DNA from 2 places in the Virgibacillus sp. M23 genome. Region 2 is predicted to be linked to the other one. Evidence: riboswitches for the same ligand, from Rfam matches in the RefSeq annotation. Region 2 holds a riboswitch; the other holds the start of a gene.
What was found. Region 2 has a riboswitch for FMN ahead of ribE (riboflavin synthase). Riboswitches for the same ligand answer to the same signal wherever they lie in the genome.

Region 1 (3,991 bases), on a different contig from region 2:
TATTCTCCGGTTTCCTAATGGGTACGGTCATTATTGGAATTAGTTACTTTATCCAAACAAACACGATCACTGGTGAGGTACTAATTGCTTCCATTCCAATAGCATTGTTTATTGGCGCAATCATGCTATCTAATAATATTCGTGATCTAGATAATGATAAAGAAAATGGTCGGAAAACACTAGCTATACTTTTGGGAAGAAAAAATGCAGTCCGCTTTCTAGCATTGATGTTCATTGTAGCCTTCATAACGACTGCGACGCTTATTATAACAGACATTTTCCCACTATGGTCTTTCATTACATTTATTGGAATTATTAAAGCAGTTGATGTCATTAACAAATTTAAAGGCAAGACAGAGCCAATTGAAATGATGCCAGCAATGGCAGCAACTGGTAAAACAAACTCCATTTACGGAATTTTACTTGGGATATCTTTAGTTATTAGTATGTACATTTAATAAGGGGATATTATACTATGGACCATACGTTACTGAAAACATTAGGAATGGAAATTGAGACATTGACGAAGAATAAAGTAGTAGTCACGATGCCGGTTGATGAACGTACACATCAGCCAGCTGGATACTTACATGGTGGTGCTAGTGCTGCACTTGCTGAGACCGCTGCTAGCATTGGGGCTACATTACACGCAGATATGGAGCAAGAATCTATTTTCGGCATTGAAATTAATGCGAATCATATCAAAAGTAAGCGAACCGGTATAGTAACAGCTACTGCCATCCCTCTTCATGCAGGAAAATCAACAATGGTTTGGGATATTAAGATTACTGATGAGCAAGGCTCACTCATATGCATTTCTAGATGCACAATCGGTATTGTTTCAAAAAGACAAAAAAAGCAATAAAGAAAATTTTCCTTTGCGCAAGTATCGATAAGCAACTTTAAGCTATTGCTATTTCGCCTAGAATCGATGGTGTATTCTCCCTTTTGAAGTTGGTGTACGAAGCTAAAATTGTTAATCCAAAGCCCGAACGATAAAAATAAATGTGCATACGAGTACAGCCAAATTACGTAGACTCCTTGAAAAAGAATGTTTCTACTAGTACGATGGAACGCTTCCGAAGCCTTCCTTTGAATACCCTTGCTTTCAGCTAACGCCTACGACGACCTTCACCGTTCGGGACTTTAACCCTAGAGCGTGCGCACATGCCTGGCACACCAAAAGGAGTATAGAAAAACGAGCGTTTTTCTATACTCCTACGGCGTTACATAATCGCCCTTTTTTCTATGAAGCAATATGGACTTGTTTTTGTTCAATCCAGCTTTTTAATTTAATAAATAACGGGATAAATAACGCTCCAACGATGATACCCTTTATTACATTAAATGGAAGAACATATGCGTAAACGGAGAACCATTTAACGGAATTTGACATATCCTCCCAGCCCATAAACCAGCTGTAAGCAGGTAGAATGATGAAATAATTTAACAAACTCATTCCCAGAGCCATTATGATCGTTCCCGTTACTAGTCCAGAAACAACACTTTTGACTCCTTTATATTTATGATATAAGAGGGATACTGGAATGACGAACATAATCCCGGCCATAAAATTTGCAATAACTCCTACCGGATCTGTACCACCACTTATAGCTAAATAAAGAATATTCTTAATCGCTACAACAATAACCCCAGCTAATGGTGAAAAAATAAGGGAAGCCATTAATGCCGGGACATCACTGAAATCTACTTTTAAATAGCCTGGCAACAAAGGCAATGGGAAATTCAGGAAAAATAAGAGCAAAGATATGGTACCTAAAAGTGATAAAATAATAAGTTTTAATAGCTTTGATGATTGCATGTTACGTTTCATCGTTTTCCTCCTTCATCAATTATCGATTCCTATCTCGTGATGAAGGATATGAGCCTAACAGTTAGCAAATGAAAAACCCTAAAGCGCGGCCTAACCGGGGCTTTAGGGTACCATAAATTCATTAGGAAAAAGCAGTGCGAACTAACGCACCTTTTCTTGGCTCGACATCTTCTCCCATCCAGACTGTAACTGTCGGTTCTGGACTTACACCAGATCAGCCACAGCAAAATGCCTGCTGTGGGTCACGGACTTAAAGCAATTAACTGCTTCTTACCGTCGGTCGGGAATTTCACCCTGCCCCGAAGATGGAATCGATATTATGTTGTACCGTTATTTTAACCTATCTTTATTCGTATTGCAATATCTATGTTTACCTACTCAATCGATAAGTTTTCAATCAAATTAAGTATAGACTTTAGCGGAAAAGCAATAATCAGCTAAACTATAGAATGAACAAAAGCGCAAGCATCCGATTAGAAACGTAGCAACTGGAGCGAATCAACGGTGAAAATACTATTTCAATAGGCGAACCGCCAGTCGTCAACAAACAAAAACTTCTTGACCAAAACATTTCTTTCCATAACTTTTTACGGACATGAAGAAAATCCATCTTGCTAAGTCTTGAACTGGCACTTTTATAGGCATTGATGAATTTCGATCATTCACTGTTGGGTTGTGCTTTGAACAAAAAAGGAAAAAAAGCCTTTGGGCTGTCACCCAACCGAAATTCATCTCCCCCTTACCGTTGGGCTACGCCCTTCACACGCTTGAAGTTGGAGACTTCTTTCGGAAGTACGTTAAAATTTCCTAGACTACAAAAAAATCACTCCGCCCCAGTAATAATGGAGCGAAGTGATTTATACATGCTAAGAAATTATGAAGGATGCTTATTCTTCGACATTGATGAATAATTTACCTTCAGCTTGCTCACGAGTTTCATTGCCATAGTCATCTTCGACCTTTACTTCTATTACTGCCCCTTCAGCAACAACATTGCTAGTTGCAGTCCAATAACCTACATAATGTCCATCTGATGTTTCCATCATTGGAAGCTCCGTAGCGTTCATAACCGTATTGGTCAATGGCATATGAATAAAGTACGTCGCTCTAAGCCCGGGTTCACTATCAAATTCAAATTTCACCGTCTCACCTGCTTCAAGTGTAACATCTTCCTCAGGAGTCAGATTCTCAATTTCTGGTGCAGTGAAATCTACATCAATAGTAACAGATTCAGTGGACGTATTGCCTGCTAAATCATGAGCAATTACTTCAATTTCATTTTCTCCGTTTTCTAAAAGTATTCGTTTAGAATACATGCCATCTTCAACAGCCGCTTCTTGCCCATTCACTTCCACGAAATCTAGGTTGGTATCAGAAACTGAACCTTCTACAGTTACGGTTTCACGATTAGATTTCTCTCCATCCTTAGGGCTGTCTATCGTTAATTCAGGAGACTCTGTATCCAACGTTACAGTTACAGGATCAGATTCACCTGTTGGAGTACCATCAAGTAATGATACAGCAGTTAATTCATTCGCTCCTTCCATCAATTCTACCGGAATAGCAAATGAACCATCATCACCAATTTCAGCAGTACCGGCTTCTTCTCCATTATTCATTAATTGAACGGTCGTTGTTGGTGAAGCAGTACCTTCAACAGTCAATTCCGTTTCGTTTGTAATCATATCTTCAGCTGGAGAAGTAATGACAGGTTCCTCCACCTCATAGTTTACACGAGCGCGAATCATGTAATTTCCTTCATTAGCAGGAGATTTAGACCAAGCCCCTCCTACTAATTGGTAACTGCGTTCAGCATTAGGACTGCTTTCATCTGTAGCTAGACCTGGAGCACCTGTATTTGGAGCAGTTTGGATATATACCATATAGAAATCACCATCTACAGTAATTCCATGCTCAGAAAGATCAACTACCGTCCATGCATCTTTATCGCGATTTGCCTCTGCGTCAAATGGTCCAGCAAGTTTTTCACCCGGAGCACCGTCTGGTCCTGAAGCATCCCAAACTTCTACTTGGAATGCAGTTCCACCAGGGTTAGGGAACTCTTCATCCCAGAATTTGAATACACCAGAATCAACTACCCCAGCTTCTTCTCCTTCAGGAAGAGACATTTTCACTGCCCAACCATTGAAAGCATCA
Region 2 (3,991 bases):
GTTGTTCCACACTTACCCATATTGGGTTCACTTTATTGCTTAAAGCGCGGATCTTACTGCCAGTTATATGCGGGATAAATTAAAAAAATCCTCTACGGACAAGTTTATCCTATCCCTATGGATTTTTCCAACGTTAGAAGGATATTATTTTAGATAAAGTGAAACTTCAATCAGTTGGTGGTTTTGTTTATCCACCACTGATTGTTAGGTGAACCAATCGGACATTTACTGGCAGTTGAACACCTTCTTATCCATATTGCTTTCACTTTATTCCTTGAGGTGGGGGGCTTACTGCCAGTTATGTGGAATAAAGTAAGAAAGAGAAATAGCAAAATAACCAAAGCAACTCCTCTAACTATTTCTGAGAAGTTGCTTACTTGCTTTGATATATCGTTTTATAATGATCGAAGTAAATTTGCCATTTCTATAGCTGATAACGCTGCTTCCGCTCCTTTATTACCTGCTTTTGTACCAGCACGTTCAATTGCCTGCTCAATGGACTCCGTTGTTAAGACACCAAAAATAACTGGCTTCTCGGATTGTAAGGATGCTTGAGATATCCCCTTTGCTGCTTCATTACAAACATAATCAAAATGAGGTGTCGAGCCTCGAATAACTGTTCCTAAAGTAATAATGGCATCATAGTCTGCTTTCAGAGCCATTTTCTTAGCAATTAATGGAAGCTCGTATGCTCCAGGAACCCAAACAATCGTAATATTTTCCTTTGCTACACCATGTCTAATTAAGGCATCCTCAGCCCCCTCGAGAAGTTTACTAGTAATAAAGTCATTAAACCTACTTACAACAATACCGATTCTTAAATCGGTTCCTACAAGATTACCTTCCAATATATGTCCCATTTTGCTTACACTCCTCTTCTATCATTAATCGATAATTGATTAAATCTTCAATAGAAATCATACATAAGTTAAACTTGGCAGCCATTCTTTCTAAATCTGGCACTCTCGCCATCATGCCGTTTTCTTTAATTATTTCACAGATAACTCCTGATGGGGCTGCTCCACAAAGTTTTGCTAAATCCACGGAAGCTTCTGTATGTCCAGGACGTGTTAAAACACCTCCACCCTTAGCAATTAAAGGAAATACGTGACCTGGCTGTTTAAAATCCTCTTTCATTGCAAATTTATTAACTAAGGCACGAATTGTCGTTGAGCGTTCATGTGCGCTTATCCCAGTAGTTGTATCCTTATAATCTACACTGACTGTAAAGGCTGTTGATAGCGGATCGTTATTGTTTGATGTCATTAAAGAAAGTCCAACTCGCTCTGCTACTTCTGACTCAATCGATGTACAAACCAGGCCTTTACCGTGGGTGATCATAAAGTTTATCGTATCAGGAGTGATCAGTTCAGATAGTGCTACTAAATCTCCTTCATTTTCTCTCTGTTCATCATCCACAACGATGATAGGTCTCCCTGTCTTTAATTGATCGATAGCCTCTTCAATTGTGTTCATTTATGGCACCTCCTAAATAATACCTTTTTGTTTAAGAAAATTATGATCAAGCTTCCTTGAATCAGTAGAATGGGAAAGCAATTGCTCTACATGTTTCACGAGCATATCACACTCTATATTCACCAAGCTCCCCTTGCCTTTATCTCCTAAAATAGTCACGGAAGCTGTATGAGGAATTAATGATATCGTAAAGACATTCCCACGAACTTGAAATAGTGTTAAGCTTACACCATCGACTGCAATCGAACCCTTTTTTAGTAAATATCTTTCTAGTTCCTTATCCACTTCAATGTCATAATAAATGGCATTCTCCTTTTGATATTTCTGAATAATCGTTCCAGTACCGTCAACATGGCCAGAAACAAAATGTCCACCAAATCGACTGTTAACTCCCATCGCCCTCTCTAGGTTCACTTCAGACCCTTTCGTCAGTTCCTTTAGAGAGGTAGCTTTCATTGTCTCTGGCATCACCTCCGCAGAGAAGCCAATATCATCAAATGCAGCAACTGTTAGACAAGTCCCATTAACAGCAACACTATCACCAACGTGCATATCCATGATCACTTTTTTGGCAGTAATTGTTAAAAAGATTGCCTGTTTAGATGGTTGCTTTATGGAGCGAATGACACCTTTCTCTTCAATAATTCCAGTAAACATAAATTTCACTCCTTTTTCCTAAAATTGAAGCGTACTAGATCGAACTTATACTGGCTTTATCTTTCCAACCAGTAGAACAAAAGCGCAAGCGCACGATTAGAAACGTAGCGACTAGAGCCAGTCAACGGAGATAAAGGAATCACGGTGTGCTTGCGAACCGATGATGACTTATCGCAGGGCGATTCGTGAAGTCGCATCGTTTCTTGGCGCTGGAGCTGGACGCGGTTCAACACGCCAAAATTTATCCATATGGACAAATTTACTAGACTACGAAAAAAGCCTCTGAATTTCGCTTCAGAGGCTTTGAGGACAGAATTTCGTCACCACATGTATACGTAAATAAGCCATTGAAAATATGAATGGCAAAAAAACGTTGGCAAATAGCATACGTATCCTATTTGCTAACATGCTGCGTCAAAAATTCCTTCTCCCATCCAGACTTTAACTGTCGGCTCTGGAGTCACACCAGATCCACCGTTTGGCATTATGCCGCACGGGTCACGGACTAAGAAGTAAATAACTTCATCACCGCCGATTGGGAATTTCACCCGACCCCGAAGGAAATAACTACTATATTATATTTTCCTTATTACGGTAGTAACTTTTTATTATTATAGGGGCATTTATTGGTTCCTATAAACCCCCGCCAAGTTCCTACCAAAATCCTTCCACTTTCCTTAAGGATTATTGCTTAAATATTATCAATACTTATATAAAAATGCAAGGAGATATTTTTCTCCCCATCATCTTTATAGCTTCCTAAAGTTGTGTAAGCATTCATTTAACTATAGATATTCGTACTTCTGTAATCAAATCAAGTGAAGCTTCCATCTGTTTTTAAAACATATACGTACAAAGGCTTCATTCGCCACATCCTGTGGCAACGCCTTTGTGACCTACTTCCATTTAGGCCCGAACCAATCGGACATTTACTGGCAGTTGATCCACACTTATCCATATTGGTTTCACTTGATTGCTTGAAGTGGGGACTTACTGCCAATTATATGCGGGATAAAATGAAACTTCCATCCGTGGGGGGTTTTGTTTTTCCCCACGGATGGTTAGTTAAACCAATCGGACATTTACTGGCAGTCGATCCCACACTTATCCATATTGGTTTCACTTGATTGCTTGAAGTGGGGACTTACTGCCAGTTATATGCGGGATAAAAAATAAATATATGGTTATATAATAAATGGGTCACACCATAAAATAGTAATTATTACAGTACCTTCCTTGCTATTGCATTTCACTAGTAATCATCGTAAGATTATCTGCTGAAGAAGCCACTTCGTCCATTGCTTTACCTAATTCATCCAATACGTTCACAAATGAAATAAACTCTTTTTCAATCTTATTATTTTGAATCCTGGTTTTTTTCATCGTATTAACAATCTCTGCAAAATGCGTTTCCGATTCTTTAAACGTATCGTTTCCATTTTCGATTTCTTCGCTAATTTTATATAATGATCCAGTTAATTTTTCTACTTGTTGATCTGTATTCGAGATAAGGGTTGACACATTTGTGACTGATCTTTTTGTTTCATCTGCAAGTTTCCGAACTTCTTCTGCCACGACTGCAAATCCACGACCGTGCTCACCAGCTCGTGCAGCCTCAATTGAAGCATTAAGAGAAAGCAGGCTTGTTTGATCAGCGATCCCCGTTACAATATCAATAATTCCTTGCATTTTTTTTGATATATCTGCTAAAGCCTTCACCTCACTAGCAAGCTTATGTATAGAATAATGAATTGTCGACATGTTTTCCTTCTGTTCGTTTACTTGCTGCTTACCATTTGTCGCTCGCTTCTCTGCTAAATGTGAAAGCTCTGACCCAGCATTCGCAATTAATACAATT

Region 1: linked by a shared signal. The riboswitch ahead of RVS70_RS03950 (ECF transporter S component) and the one ahead of ribE (riboflavin synthase) in region 2 are both predicted to bind FMN.

What each region holds. Positions count from the first base shown of each region.
Region 1 covers NZ_JAWDHA010000006.1:93,988-97,978, reverse strand. The annotation lists gene RVS70_RS03960 (1,4-dihydroxy-2-naphthoate polyprenyltransferase) at 1-458, shown strand, start outside; gene RVS70_RS03955 (hotdog fold thioesterase) at 476-865, shown strand; gene RVS70_RS03950 (ECF transporter S component) at 1,247-1,834, opposite strand; FMN riboswitch at 1,997-2,145, opposite strand; partial or broken gene RVS70_RS03945 (transposase) at 2,277-2,522, opposite strand; gene RVS70_RS03940 (S8 family serine peptidase) at 2,722-3,991, opposite strand, start outside.
Region 2 covers NZ_JAWDHA010000020.1:31,855-35,845, forward strand. The annotation lists gene ribE (6,7-dimethyl-8-ribityllumazine synthase) at 396-860, opposite strand; partial or broken gene ribB (3,4-dihydroxy-2-butanone-4-phosphate synthase) at 862-1,476, opposite strand; gene ribE (riboflavin synthase) at 1,489-2,133, opposite strand; FMN riboswitch at 2,552-2,699, opposite strand; gene RVS70_RS10120 (globin-coupled sensor protein) at 3,373-3,991, opposite strand, start outside.